DNA from 3 places in the Glutamicibacter sp. BW78 genome. Region 1 is predicted to be linked to each of the others. Evidence: riboswitches for the same ligand, from Rfam matches in the RefSeq annotation. Region 1 holds a riboswitch; each other region holds the start of a gene.
The links. Region 1 has a riboswitch for S-adenosylmethionine ahead of CIK75_RS09030 (acyl-CoA dehydrogenase family protein). Riboswitches for the same ligand answer to the same signal wherever they lie in the genome.
Positions count from the first base shown of each region.

Region 2: another riboswitch for S-adenosylmethionine. It lies ahead of CIK75_RS13620 (OsmC family protein); the one in region 1 lies ahead of CIK75_RS09030 (acyl-CoA dehydrogenase family protein).
Region 3: another riboswitch for S-adenosylmethionine. It lies ahead of CIK75_RS03055 (hypothetical protein); the one in region 1 lies ahead of CIK75_RS09030 (acyl-CoA dehydrogenase family protein).

Region 1 is NZ_NRGU01000032.1:78,090-83,038, forward strand. Features, by position in the region: gene acs (acetate--CoA ligase) at 1-1,803, opposite strand, end outside; SAM riboswitch class I at 1,811-1,932, opposite strand; SAM riboswitch class I at 2,183-2,281, shown strand; gene CIK75_RS09030 (acyl-CoA dehydrogenase family protein) at 2,290-3,555, shown strand; gene CIK75_RS09035 (LLM class flavin-dependent oxidoreductase) at 3,552-4,949, shown strand, end outside.
Region 2 is NZ_NRGU01000039.1:167,709-172,657, forward strand. Features, by position in the region: gene CIK75_RS13590 (bifunctional UDP-sugar hydrolase/5'-nucleotidase) at 1-1,593, shown strand, start outside; gene CIK75_RS13595 (hypothetical protein) at 1,643-2,095, opposite strand; gene CIK75_RS13600 (DUF3040 domain-containing protein) at 2,137-2,343, opposite strand; partial or broken gene CIK75_RS16585 (hypothetical protein) at 2,424-2,639, shown strand; gene CIK75_RS13615 (DUF6226 family protein) at 2,829-3,497, opposite strand; SAM riboswitch class IV at 3,650-3,765, shown strand; gene CIK75_RS13620 (OsmC family protein) at 3,800-4,342, shown strand; gene CIK75_RS13625 (ornithine cyclodeaminase family protein) at 4,332-4,949, opposite strand, start outside.
Region 3 is NZ_NRGU01000020.1:12,979-17,927, reverse strand. Features, by position in the region: gene CIK75_RS03070 (LOG family protein) at 1-260, shown strand, start outside; gene CIK75_RS03065 (SRPBCC family protein) at 357-1,562, shown strand; gene CIK75_RS03060 (VIT1/CCC1 transporter family protein) at 1,601-2,743, opposite strand; gene CIK75_RS03055 (hypothetical protein) at 2,979-3,263, opposite strand; SAM riboswitch class IV at 3,275-3,385, opposite strand; gene CIK75_RS03050 (sodium:solute symporter) at 3,688-4,949, opposite strand, start outside.

The DNA of each region.
Region 1 (4,949 bases):
CGGGCCGATCTGGGTTGCCACGTGGGCGCGGAGTGCGGCCGCGGCGGCCAGTTGCGAGGGCGTCGACCCGGAACTGGTGACGCCGCCGAGGAGCGCCCTGTCGCGGGGCACGACGAAGGCCGTTGCCGCATGGCCGGTCGTGGCATCGACGGTCGGGCAGACCCCCGCCTCGACGACCCCCGGATGGGAGACCAACGCCGATTCGATCTCGATGGTCGAAAGCAGGTGACCCGAAATATTCACGGCATCATCGGTGCGCCCCAGGATCCACGTGTCGCCGTCGTCGTCGTACTTCGCGCCGTCACCGGCGAGGAACCAGCCCTGCGCGGCGTACTTCTGCCAATAGCTGGTGAAGTAGCGTTCCGGGTTGCCCCAGACGGTGCGGGCCATTCCCGGCCCGGTGGCGGTGAGCACGATATTGCCCTGGACGTTGGCAGTGACCCGGGCGCCGGCGTCGTCCACGATGTCGGTGGTCATCCCGGGCAGGGCGCGCGTGCCACAGCCGGGCTTGAAGTCCTTGTCGGTGGTGCGGGGGGAGAGGACCGTGGCACCGGTTTCGGATTGCCACCACGTGTCGACCATCGGGATGCCGGTGTTGGGCTCACCGGGGACCAGGGAATCGCGGCCGACCTGGGTGCGCAGCCAACGCCACGCCTCGGGATTGACCGCCTCGCCAACGGTGCCGGCCATCCGGATGGAAGAGAGGTCGTGATCGGCGGGGATGCCGTCCGGGAACCATCCCATGAGCGAGCGCACCAGCGTGGGGGCCGTGTAGTAACTGGTCACGGAGTAACGTTCGATGATCTCGAAGTGCCGGCCCGGATGTGGGGTATTGGGCACCCCCTCGTAGATGACCTGGGTGACACCGTTGGACAGCGGTCCGTAGATCTCGTAGGTGTGGGCGGTGACCCAGGCCAGATCGGCGGTGCACCAGTGCACGTCCAGGTCCCGTTGGCCGGGGTCCGGATGGCTGAAGAGGAACTCATGGCTCCAGGAGGCCTGGGTCAGGTAGCCGCCGGTGGTGTGCACCAGGCCCTTGGGCTTCCCGGTGGTGCCGGAGGTATACATGATGAACAGTGGCGTCTCGGCGTCGAAGGCCTCGGCCGCGTGGGTGCGCGGCTGGGTTTCCACCGTTTCGTGCCACCACAGATCCCGGCCTTCGGTCCAGGCGATCTCACTGCCGGTGCGGCGGATGACAAGCACGTGTTTGATCGCGTTGTCCCCGGCGACCGCGGCATCGGCATTGTCCTTCACCGGCACCGCGGTTCCGCGACGGAACTGGCCGTCCGTGGTGACCAGTAGTTTCGCCCCGGTGTCTTCAACTCGGAAACGTAGGGCCTCGGCGGAGAAGCCACCGAAGACCAGCGAATGCACCGCACCGATACGGGCGCAGGCCAAGGTGATGACGACGGTTTCCACCAGCACCGGCAGGTAGATGACCACGCGGTCCCCGACGCCGATGCCCAAGGATGTCAGGGCGTTGGCCGCCTGGCTGACCAGCCCGGTCAGTTCGGCGTAGGTGACGGTGCGGCGGTCCCCGGGTTCGCCCTCGAAATGCAAGGCCACCTTCTCGCCCCGGCCGGCGGCCACATGGCGGTCGGCGCAGTTCACCGCCGCATTGAGTTTCCCGCCCTCAAACCAGCGCAGTTCGGGGCCCCGACGGGCTAGCGGGTCCACGGGAGTGGTGCTGTGGACCGTATGCCAGGGGTCGGCCCAGTCCAGACGTGCCGCGGCATCGGCCCAAAAGTCTAGGCGTTCGGATTCGGTGGTCGTGGCCGGTCCGGGGTACGGGGCAATGCTCATGAAATCAGCTCCATCGTTCCTGGCGGAAGCACCTTCGCCGGTGACGGACTCCGCGGGGTTGCGGGGACGTATTCGGCGTGGTTGCTGCGGCGTCACGGAGCCAGATCTCTCGGCCGCTCGGGATGGGTACCGTTCCACTTAAGGCCACCGTGACGCGATGAAGCAACTTCAGGAACGTGTTGCGTAATATTTCATCAAGGATTCAGATGCCGGGTCGTCATAGAACTTTTATGTCAGAAAACCTTGAAAATGGCAGGATTATTCGATGTTTTGAGGTCCTCGGCAACCCAGATTTCCGGCTGTAAACGCGTCACATTGCAGGTCGACGTTCCTTCCTGCGGTGGCGCTGAAGGTTCCGAATGTGGCCCAATGGAGGTAACAACCATCCAGAGCGGCCGAGAGATCTGGCTCGATGACGCCGCAGCAACCCCTTCCCGAATCATCGGGAGGAAGGTGCTCACGCCGGAACCGATGGAGTGATGTTTTGTGGCAGCCCTGACGATCGATGACGTGACACCGCGACACCTGATCAAACTGACCCCCGGTGTGCCCGCGGACGGGCACTACGACGAACTCGCAGCGGTCTTCCGCCCCGTCTTCGCGAGCATTGCCGACGGGGCAGCCGAACGCGATGCCCGCCGGATCTTGCCCTTCGAGCAGGTCGGCTGGCTCAACCGGGCCCGCTTCGGTGCCTTGCGGGTGCCCCGCGAGGCCGGCGGTTTCGGCGCCTCGCTGGTGGATTCCTTCCGACTGCTCATCGAATTGGGGGAGGCCGACTCGCAGATTGCCCAATTGCTACGTGCCCATATCGGCTTCGTCGAATCGGTGCTGCTGCTTCACGACGAGGAAGTCAAGACCCGCTGGTTCGCCCGCTTCGTGGCCGGGCAGATCGTCGGCAACGCCTACACCGAGCGCGGCGGCAACGACCTGGGCCAACTCAATACCGCCGTCGAACATTCCGAGGCCGGCTGGTTGCTCACGGGGGAGAAGTACTACTGCACCGGGACGATCTTCGCCGACTGGGTCGCCGTGACGGCCATGGCACCGGCGATCGAAGGGCGCCACATTGCGGTGGTGTCCACCCAGCATTCGGGGGTGGTCATCCACGACGATTGGGACGGGTTCGGTCAACAACTCACCGGAACAGGTTCCACCGGCTTCGCGCGGGTTCCGGTGGATACCTTATTGGACCCTGAGGTGCTGGATATTCATCCGGAATCTGCCATCTTCCAGTTGGTCCTGCTCGCCGTGCAGGCGGGTATTGCCCGGGCAGTGCTCGCCGACGTCCGTGCTCATACCCAACTGCGTGAGCGCGCCTTTACGACGGGAACCGGGCTGCCCTCCCGGCACGAACCGCAGATCCTGCAGGTCGTCGGAGAAATCTCGTCGACCGCCTTTGCCATCGACGCCATCTTGTTGGCCGCCGTCGCCGAACTCGAATCCGTGATCGGCCAACCGGGCCTGAGTGCCGCCGAGCAATACGCTGTCTGCGAGCTGGCCGCCAACCGCGCCCAGTCGGCCATCCAACCGCTGGTGCTCGAGGTGACCAGCCAGCTCTTCGACGGCCTCGGCGCCTCGGCGACCTCCGCCGCCTGCAACCTGGACCGCCACTGGCGAAATGCGCGCACCGTAGCGACCCACAACCCCGCCATGTACAAGTCCCGCATCGTCGGCGACTACGAGGTCAACGCCGCGGCGCCGCGCAAACTCGGCGCCGTCGGTGACCTCAAGACCCCTGAAGGAGAAAAATGAGCACCACACCAGCACGCCGTCGGATCCGCCTGAACGCCTTCGACATGAACTGCGTGGTCCACCAATCGCCGGGACTGTGGCGTCATCCGCAGGACCAGGCGTGGCGCTATAAGGAACTGGGCTACTGGACCGAGCTGGCCAAGACGCTGGAGAAGGGCCTGTTCGACGGGATCTTCATCGCGGACGTCTTGGGCACCTACGACGTCTACGGATCCACCAACTCCACTCCGCTCTCCGCCGGCGCCCAGGTCCCGGTCAACGACCCGTTCCTGCTGGTCTCCGCGATGGCTTCCGTCACCGAGAACCTGGGCTTCGGGGTCACCGCCGGAACCGCCTACGAACACCCCTACCCGTTCGCCCGCCGACTGGCGACCCTGGACCACCTGACCAACGGCCGCGTCGGCTGGAACGTCGTGACCGGTTACCTGCCCTCGGCGGCGAGGAACATGGGCCAAGAGGACCAGATGGAACACGACGAACGCTACGACCACGCCGATGAGTACCTCGAAGTCGTCTATAAGCTGCTCGAGGGCTCCTGGGAGGACGACGCCGTGCTCCGCGACCGTGAAACGGGGGTCTATACCGACCCGTCGAAGGTCCACGAAATCGGCCACGAGGGCAAGTACTTCAAGGTCCCCGGCATCGCCATCACCGAACCCTCGGTGCAGCGCACCCCGGTCATCTATCAGGCCGGCGCCTCGCCGCGCGGCCTGGAATTCGCGGGGGCGAACGCCGAATCGGTTTTCGTGAACAGTCCCACCAAAGAAATCCTCACCGACACCGTGCGGAGGATCCGGGACAACGTCGAGGCCGCCGGCCGCGACCGCTACGACGTGAAGATCTACACGATGCAGACGATCATCACCGCTGCCACGGACGAGGAGGCGCAGAACAAATACGCCGACTATGCCTCCTACGCCGACATCAACGGGTCGCTGGCCCTGCTCTCGGGCTGGACCGGAATCGACATGTCACAGTACGACCTTGACGACGTGATCGGTGAGGACGTGAAGTCCAATGCCATCCAGTCCTCGGTGGAGACGTTCAAGAAGGCCTCCGGGGATGACGGCAAACCGTGGACCATCCGCCAGTTGGCCGAATGGATCGGCGTCGGCGGTTTCGGCCCGGTCACCGTCGGTGACGGGGCCCAGGTCGCCGCGAAGCTCGTTGAGTGGGTCCAGGACACCGACGTGGACGGCTTCAATATTGCCTACGCCATCACCCCGGGAACCTTCGAGGACGTCGTCGAGTTCGTCATCCCCGAACTGCAGGCCCTGGGTGCCTACCCCACCGAATACGCGCCGGGGACCCTGCGCCAGAAGCTCTTCGGCGCCGGGGACCGGGTCAAGGACAGCCACCGGGCTGCCGACTACCGGCTCGCGGGAGCACAACTG
Region 2 (4,949 bases), on a different contig from region 1:
ACCATCCAGCTGCTGGGCATCAATGACTTCCACGGTCGGATCGAGGCGGGCGGTACGTCTGCCGGTGCGGCGGTCTTGGCTGGGGCTGTCAACGAATTATCCGGGAAGAAAAAGAACAACACCCTGTTCGTTTCCGCGGGCGATAATATCGGCGCCTCGACCTTCACCTCATTTTCCCAGGACGACACCCCGACGATCGATGCACTGCGCACCGCGGGGCTGGATGTTTCCTCCGTGGGAAACCACGAATTCGATCGCGGGATCGACGACCTGAAGAATCGGGTCATCCCGCGCTACGGTAAGCACAACAAGAATGCCGGGGCCGACTACGCGTTGGGGGCCAACGTCTACTACGAGGGAACCCAGAAGCCGGCGTTGAAGGAATATGCGTTGCGCAAGGTCCAGGGTGTCACGGTCGGATTCATCGGCGTCGTGACCGAACAGACCAAATCCTTGGTCACCCCCTCCGGAGTCGCCGGGCTCGACTTCGGCAACCAGCTTGAGGCCGTCAACCGGGTATCGGAGCAGCTCTCCGACGGCAAGAAGTCCAACGGCGAGGCGGATGTGATCGTTCTGCTGGCTCATGAGGGCTCCGCAAGCACCGACTGCTCGGCGATCGCCAACGAAGACACCGCCTATGGCGAGTTGATCCGCGGGGCATCGGCTGACGTCGACGCCATCTTCTCCGGCCACACCCACCAGGAATATGCCTGCTCCTTACCGGTCAAGGGTTGGTCCTCCTCGATGAAGCGCCCCGTCGTGCAGGCCCATGAATACGGCACCACGCTGGACCGGGTGAAGATCACCGTGGACCGTCGTTCCAAGAAGCCTGTCGCCCTCTCTGGTTCGCTGATGGAACTGATGAAAACGAACGACGCCGGCGAGACCGTTCCTGCCTTCCCGGCGGATCGTCGAGTGGCGCAGGTCGTGAAGAAGGCCGCCGAGCAAGCCGAGATCGTCGGCGCGGAACAGGTGGGCCAGATCAGTGGCGACATTCTGCGCGGTGGGGCCGAGCCCGGCGCCGACCGCGGCGTCGAATCCTCGATGGGCAATCTCGTGGCAGATATGCAGCTGTGGGCGACCTCCAATGAGGATTTCGGCGGAGAACCGGCACAGATCGCCCTGATGAACCCGGGAGGCCTGCGGGCAGACCTGCTGTATGGCACGGACGGGACCGTCACGTATAAGGACGTGGCCAACGTCCAACCTTTCGGTAACACCTTGTGGACCGAGGACCTCACCGGGGCGCAGCTGAAATCGGTGCTGGAAGAACAGTGGCAGCCCGACGGCTCCAGCCGCCCCAAGTTGCATCTGGGGATTTCCGAAGGCCTGGCATACACCTACACGCAGGACGCGGCCCGCGGCTCACATATCACCTCGATGACTTTCGAAGGCGAGGCAATTGCTGACGATGACGTGTTCAAGGTGGCCATGAACTCGTTCCTTGCTGCCGGTGGTGACAACTTCACGACGTTGGCCGAGGGGGCAAACGCGACCGACTCGGGCCAAAGCGACCTGGTCGCTGCCTTGGATTACTTCGAAGCCCACGACGTCGTCGACCCGGCCCCGCTGGGCCGGGCAGTCACGCAGTAGTAGCAGTGGCCGCGCCGGCCACTGCCGGCGCGGCCACTGCCGGCTGCCTTCAGCCCATTCGTGAATTCGCCAGAATGATGCCGATCGGGGCCGACACCAGAATGACCACGATCATCGCCCGGTATCCATAAAGCCACCACCGCTGTTCCGAGGCAGCACCGCGGGCCGCCCAGATGAACAGGCCCATGGCGACGACGATCAGTCCTGCACCAGTCCACGTCAGCAACGTCAGTGAAAACATCGAGCCGCCCAGCACGGCGATATTGGCGAGGTTGTAGGTCAAGACCTCGGCCGAAACGATGCCCTCCGAAGGGGTCTTTACGGCCAGCCGGTCCTGGCCCAGGCCCAGCACCACTTGCGCGACACCGACCACCAACACCAAATAGGCGACCGCCCAGGCGGCCAAATAGGAAGGGGAGGCGGCACTGATGGCGGAGAAAAGACCGCCGAGCACAATGCCAAGGCCACCGATAACGAGGAAGGGCGTCGCTGTTCTGTTCACGCCTACAGACTACGGATTCAGCGCCTCCCGTGAAACAACCCTCAGGCGCGGCTCTTCAGGGTGTCTTGACGTCGAAACTCCCGCAACCAGATGGAGAGCGTGAATCCGGATCCTGCGGCGATGAGCGCTCCGATCACGGGCAGCCACCAGGATTCTCCGAAGAGCCCGAGGATCAGGAGAAGCAGGCCCACGAGCATCATGGCGCAGTAGGCGGCTATGAGGAGGCGCTGCATGGAAGTGAACCGCATGCATGGACCCTACCGTGTCGCCCTTGACCTTTCCAGAGGCGGGGACGTGACGCGGCGGGCGTGGCATTTCGGCGCCCCGGTCGGCGCCCTTCGGCCCGCTCGGTCGTCTGGTCGAGAAGTTGGTCCTGGCCCGCTATCTGCAGAAGCTCATCGAGGAGCGGAATCGCCATCTCAGCGCCGGGTCTGGGCATGAGTCATCGACCAGGATTGGACACCGAATCGGAGGCGATGCTAGGCCCGATTCCGTGGATGACTCTGCGCAACGCGTTCGTTTCCGTGCTTATAGTTGCCGGTGACTCGCGCCATCAGCGCTTGTGGTTCTTGTGTTTCGACGTCACGAAGGAAGCGCGAGGCTGCCGTCCCGCGGAGCGTCGACGCTCGCCGGCCCTGATGGAAGATGACGACGGAACCGCCACCGACGGAGTATTCAAAATCTCTGGGCGCATGAGGCATGACCCAATATTGCGCCACGGGCACACGGTTTGTCAGCCCCCTGCCGCACCAGCCGCGTCGCGCATCGCTTCAGGCCACGGCAGCCAGTGCCCATCGGAAGGGAGCATGGCTTCTGCAGTCTCCATCCTTCCCTCGGGCACGTCCTCGGCCTGGATGCACCCGGCTTCTTCCCACCGGCCCGGCTCGGGCAGCCGATAATCGACCGATTGGTCGTCGGTGGGACTAATTCGTTCAAAAAAGCCGCCGGAGATGACGGCTCGCACCACGGATTCAAGGTTTTCCAGAAGTTCCGGAACGTCGTCATCACAGGCGTCGCAACCGCATACCGGATAGTGGGCGTCGTAGAGGGCACCCGCGTGCAGGAAGATCCCCGGGAACCCGGTGAAGACGAAGGTCACCGGGGCCGCGAACAGGATGGACGGGACGACCCGGACCGCACGGACGACGTCTTCCGAAGGGAACAGCAGATCGGAGGCAACTTCCGGTTCCCGTTCGACGACGACGTCGAAAGCACCCAGCAGCCAGTCGATCAGGGCATCAGCCACCTCGTGCAAGGGGATGAAACGATGCCGATGACCCACCGTGGAGTAGGCGCGTGAAGGCGGAGACGTTCCTTCCCACCGATGGCCGTAGGCGATCGGGGTGCCCTGTCCATCGCGATGGATCTCCCGGGTGAAGTCTGGGCGCCGATATCCGCTCATAGCCCCACGGTAGCCGCCGGGATACCGCGTGGCGACGGGAATCACGCTGCAGGGATGGCGGTCCCGCCACATGCGGACGGGCCGGCGTATGTCCCCGGATGACGCGACGGGTTTGCCCGATCTACTCTCCCGCCAGCAGAATCGAACCCAAGAATCAAGAGATCCAACCTGAGGCCCTGGCCGGTTGGACGGCAACCCCCTTCGCCATAGTGGGGTGCCCCAGGTGACGATTCGACGCCGTCCCGACCGGGAGGCGTAAGTATGGCGCAGCGCTACGCTCGCCATGACAGCGAAGGAACGCCATGACCCAGACCCTTGCAGAAACCAGCATTTCCAACCGCGCCGAACGCCTCGATTCCGCGGGATCCGCCTGGGCAGAACGGATCGGCCAGAATACCGCCAGCGCATCGCTGCAGTTCCGTGCCACCGCCGACCCGGTGGGATCGGTCGGTTCGACCATCCGCGCCGGACGCCACGAATTCACCGTCGACGAACCGGCTGCTTTGGCCGGGGACGACGTCGCTGCCAGCCCGGTGGAATACGCTCTCGGGGCGCTCATCTCCTGCCAGGTGGTGGTTTACCGGCTGTACGCCCACCAACTGGGCATCAGCATCGACTCGCTGGATATCTCCGCGGATGCCGACCTCGATGTGCGCGGCTTGTTCGGGATCGAGGAACAGGTTCGCCCGGGATTCGGCGATGTCCGGTTGACCGTAGAGGTCTCGGGCCCTGACGCCGAGGAACGTTATGCCGAACTCCAGGCGGCAGTCGATGCCCACTGCCCGGTGTTGGACATCTTCACGAACCCGACACCGGTGACCACCACGCTGCGGGTCAACTCCTAGAGGCGGCCAACAGCCGGCTCGCCAATAGGATCTCCGAGCCGGCTAGGCCGACCGAACAATGCATGGTGATGTCCTCGGCGCTGCGGCGACCGGGGACCTCTCCCAGCAACACCCCACCCAGGCAGACCAAGGAATCCGGGTCCGTGAAGAAGGGGTCAGGGTATGCCGCCGCCTGGGCCGGGGAATCGCAGGTGACCACGGTTGCTGCATCCAGCAAAGCCAACGGTGTTTCATGGTGGGCGTACGACTTCGGGCCGAGGGTCGTCACGTGGGTCCCCGGGCCCACATCGGCTAGGTCGATCACCGGTGTGGGAGAACGCGTGGCCAGGACGATGATGTCGGCATTGCTGACGGCATCCGCCGAGTCGGTGACGGCAACGGCGTTGAGGCCCAGCTCCCTCGCCGCCCGTTCGGCAAAATCCACAGCATGGGCCGTGGTGCGGCTGTGAACCCTGACCCGGCGTAGGTGCCGGACCGCGGCGAGCGCCCACAACTGGGCCCAGGCATGGGGGCCGCTACCGATGACCGCAACGCTTTCCGCCTCCGGACGTGCTAGGACATCGGCGGCTACGGCACCCAAAGCTCCGGTCCGTCGGATGCCCAGTTC
Region 3 (4,949 bases), on a different contig from region 1:
TCAAGGCCTGCACGGGAGGGCTGGTCGTCCTGCCCGGGTCCGCAGGAACCGTGCAGGAGATCTTCCAGGATGCCTGCGAGAACTACTACGGCACCGCCAGAACCCAAACCCCGATGATCCTGGTGGGCCGCCATCATTGGACCCGGGAGCTCCCTGCCTGGCAGCTGTTGGAATCGTTGGCCGCCGGACGGGAGATGGCAGCAGCCATTCATTTGGTCGAATCCCCCGAGTTGGCGGTGGGCATCCTCACCGGAGACTGAACCGCTGGCCGAATGCGGTCCAGGACCGTCGAACCCCTTCGCGCAGCGCCCGGCGACATCCAGAGGATCTGCAGCTGCGCTGGGTAGGCTGGGCCTATGGACTCGAACCCCTATCTGGTGACCCGGCAACGCCTGGTCCAGGCGCCTCCCGGCGCCATCTTCGAACTACTCGCCGACCCGTCGAAGCATCCGCTCATCGACGGTTCCGGCACGGTGAAAAATTCTCGCCAGGACGAACCCCAACGCCTGTCCCTGGGCGCCGAGTTCGGGATGGATATGCGGTTGGGTGTGGGGTACCGGATCCAGAACACGGTGGTGGAGTTCGAGGAGAACCGGCTGATCGCCTGGCGGCACTTCAACGGCCATCGCTGGCGTTATGAACTGATCCCCGCTCCACGGGGGACGCTGGTCCGTGAAACCTGGGACGCCTCACGGCTGAAACGGCAATGGCCGCTGAAGGTCATGGGGTTCACCCGGAGCACCCCAGCCAATATTGAGCGCACCCTGGACCGGTTGGCCGACTACTTCGACCCCAATACGCCGCGCCCCACGGAGCCGTCACCACCACGATCCTCGAAGCGTCAACCCCAGCCCAAAACCCTGACCCCTGCCCAGCAGGAGAAGGAAGCGGCCAAGAAGCAGGCTCGTGCGGCGAAGGCAGTCCAGCAGGACGAGGAAGCCATTGCGGCCCAAGCAGCCAAGGCAGAACGATTGGCGCTGGCCCAGGAAGCGAGCACGGCTCGTCGTGCGGCCAGGGCCGAACGCAGCGCCCGGGCCAAGGAGGCCCGCACCCTGAAGGAAGCCGAGAAAATCGAGCAGGCAGCGCTCGCCGAACGCGCCCGGGCCGAGAAGGTCGCAGAAAGCGAGCGGGCGCAGGCACTCAAGGCCGAACAGGCGGCGCAGGAGGAAAAGGCCAAGGCGGAGAAAGCTGCCGAAATCGAGCGGGCCCAGGCAGAAAAGCTTGCCGAGGCCGAACGGGTCAAAGCGGAGAAGCTGGCTCAGGAAGAGCGCGAACGCCGGGCGAAGGTTGCCCGCGCCGAGCAGGCCCAGACGGCCAAGGCGAGCAAGCAGGAACCGCAGGTTCCCGTCGAGCCCTTGCCGCCGATCGGCGCGACGGCCCGGCCCTTGAAGAAGGCGCCGACCCGTCCCGCCCGCGAGGTGATTGCCGCAGCGAAGGCAGGTCGACGTGACACGCCAGCCCCCGAGCCGGAGCCCGAAGCCATCGTGCCGGAACCGACTCCACCGGCGGTGCAAGAGCGCCGACCGATGGCAGCAGCCCGACGGATGCGCCGCGCCAGCTGACATGATCTGCGGACCGTCGACGTGGACGGGCCCGGAACCTATCCGATATTGCCGCCGAAGAGCAGGCCCAGAGCATAGGTGACCCCTGCCGCTCCGAGGCCGATCGCCAATTGTCTGAACCCGCGTTTGGCTGGTGAGGCGCCGGAGAGCAGCCCGACGACACCGCCGGTCAGCATCAGAGCCACCCCCACCAGGACCAAGGCCAAGAGCAGGGCCGGTAGCCCGCCCATGCCGAAGAGGTAGGGCAGGATCGGGATCAAGGCACCGGAGGCGAAGAAGCAAAAGCTGGAGGCGGCAGCACCGATAGCCGATCCGAGGGCTTCGTGTTCGTCACCGGCGGTCTCGGGTACCTCGGGCTGCAGCGATAAGGACGGGTCGCAATCGCAGCTGAAAGTTCCCAGCCGTTCGGCGGCCCGGTGCTCGGCGGCTTCCCGGCTCATCCCGCGGGCCCGATAGACCAGAACCAATTCGTTGGCCTGCAGGTCCAGATCCGGGGCGGCGATGAGTGTGACCTGGGTTGGCTGGGAAGCGGTGAGTAGTTCGCGCTGTGACCGGACGGAGACGTATTCGCCAGCGGCCATCGACAGGGCGCCGGCGAGCAGGCCGGCAACACCGGCAAAGAGGACGAGGGCGCTGGACACCCCGGCAGCGCCGATGCCCATCACCAGGGCCAGGTTGGAGACCAGCCCGTCGTTGGCACCGAAGACGGCTGCCCGAAAGTTTCCCGAAAGTCGGTTGCGGCCGCGGACCGCAAGACCACGGACGACTTCCTCATGCACCAGCTCATCGGCGGCCATCTGGGCGGTGGCGTCGGCATCATTGTCGTAGGGGGAGGACCCTTCGGCTCGTTGGGCCAGCGCCAGCACGAAGACCGAACCAAAGTTTCGGGCCATGAAACGCAACATGACGCGGCTGAAGGAGGGCCGTGCCGTCTTCCGGGCGTGTTCGCCCAAAAGGGTGGCCCAATGTTCCTCGTGGCGGGCTTCGGCACGGGCCAGGCCCAAGAGGATTTGGCGTTCCTCGCCGTCACGGCGTTTGGCCAGGGTCAGATAGATGGAGCCTTCAACACGTTCATCGGCCAAGTATTTGCGCCAGCGCCTGATCTCGGCGGGCGTGGGCTCCCGACGCGGGGACTGCGCACGGAGCGGGTCGGCGTCGGGGGAGGGGGCATCCGGTGCCATCGGGGGTCCTTTAATCGGGTCGTTGTCCCCGCACGGGGGCGGGGGTGCCGGTCAAAGGTTGGTGGGGTACAACAAACCTCGGACCGCCATCAGCGGGCCGAAGGTCTCGTTCGCCCGGCGTCGAAGCCGGGTGGATTGCCGGACCGCCTGGTCGGCGATCAGTATGTCGACAGATCCTCTTCCGCCCGTGCCGGATCAGTGATCCGGCTCGGGCGGGGTGTGGAACTACTCCCCTTCAGCCGACCAGCATACCCGAGGGAGCCTCGGCGTGGTCGCGAACGGGCAGACGCTCAAGGAAGAATACCTGAGCTTCTCCGTCGGGGCGGTGTGCCCGGGGGATGCGCACGGTCAGTGCGCAGGAATCGGATTCCCAGACCGGTCGACCGGCCGTGTTGGCCAGCGCATAGTCGAGATCCTGAGGGTGGGGCGCGATGAAGCGTTCCCATTGACCGTCTACGTTGAGGCAGACGGTGCCTAGCATCGAATCGAAAATTGGAAGGACGGAGACGCTTTGCGCCACGGATTTCCTCTCGTGCGTTCTTACCCAACACGTTGTCGTGCGGGCCGCTTCCTCATCCGAACCACCCACGAACCTGGGGTTGGTGCGCGGGTAGTCGGAGCTGTTGCCCGCGTCTCATGAAGCTTTTTTCCAGCCTAACGCGATTGCCGAGGCAACCCAAGCTGTGTTCTACGTCATCCCCACTGCATCCCAATGCTGGCACGGCTAGATTCGTTTCGACTCATGGGGCCAAAAAGGGGTTTCGGCAGGGGTTCGACCATCAAAGCGCCGTGCCGCCATGGCCTCTTTCCTCGCCCGGCCGGCCGGCCGGCCTGCCCTGACCGGGGACCCTGGGGGAGCAGCCGGTGCGGAGTTCCCCGGATTCGAACGCAAAACCCCGCCGTCGCGCCGGGAACGATGGGCGACGGCGGGGTTTTGTGGTCCTCTACTGGTCGGCGGAAACGCCTTCCATATCGACCCGTCCGGAGACGCGATCCGACCAGTGCTTCGTCACCTCGGTGCGGGTCGGCGCCGAGAGCAGGCTGAACAGGACATAGACCACGAGTGAGGCACCGAGACCGAAGTAGATCGGGTCGTTGGCGTAGACGCCGGCGAACTTTTCGGTGGAGAGGACTTCGAGGGTGATCATGGTCGTCAGGGTGACCAACGTGCCTGCCGCCATGGACAGGGCAGCACCGGTACCGTTGCCCCGCTTCCAGAGCAGACCGCCCAGGATCGACACCAGCAACCCGCCGACCAGGATGTCGTAGGCAATGGTCAGGGCGGCGACGACATCGTTGACGAGGATCGCCAGGATGATGGACACGGCGCCGAGCCCCAAGACCCAGTAGCGGTTGGCGGCGATGTCGTGTTCGGGGTTGCGGCCGGTGTTGACCTCGATCTTCTTGCCGAACCAGCCGGCGACAAAGGGGGTGACGTCGTTGCGGGCCACCGTGGCTGCGGCAATCAGCGCACCGGAAGCGGTGGACATCATGGCGGCGACGGCGGCGGCCAGGACGATGCCGCCGACGGCCACCGGCAGCAGGGTCATGGCGACCTCCGCGTAGACCACGTCCTTGCCCAAGGCCTCGATGTCGATGCCGGGCAGCGCGACGCGGGCCGACATGCCGATGATGGCTCCGGCGATGCCGTAGATGACGCAGTAGATGCCGGCGGTGGCGCCGCCCCAGCGGGCCACCTTCGGGGTGCGGGCGGTGAACACGCGCTGCCAGATGTCCTGCCCGATCAGCAGGCCCAGCGTGTAGACGACGAAGTAGGTGATGATGGTCTGCGCCCCGATGCCGCCCCAACTGAAGAAGGCCTCGCGGGCGCGTTCGGGGATGCCGGCCGAGATGCCGTTGAAGCCGCCGGCCGCCGACAGGGCGAAAGGCAGCATGAGGGCGAAGACGCCGATGGTCTTGATGACGAACTGGACCTGGTCGGCCAGGGTGATGGACCACATGCCGCCGATGGTGGAGTAGATCAAGACGATGGCCCCGCCAACGGCGATGGCGATCCAGCGCTCCCATTCGAAGAGGACGACGAAGATCGTCGCGTAGGCGCCGGTGGAGGTGGCGCAGAGCATCAAGGTATACGCCAGCATGACTACCGCCGAGGCGTTCGTGGCCTGCTTGGAGCCGTAGCGCAGCGTCAGCATCTGCGAGACGGTGAAAATCTTCAGTCGTTGCAGGCGCGGGGCGAAGAGCA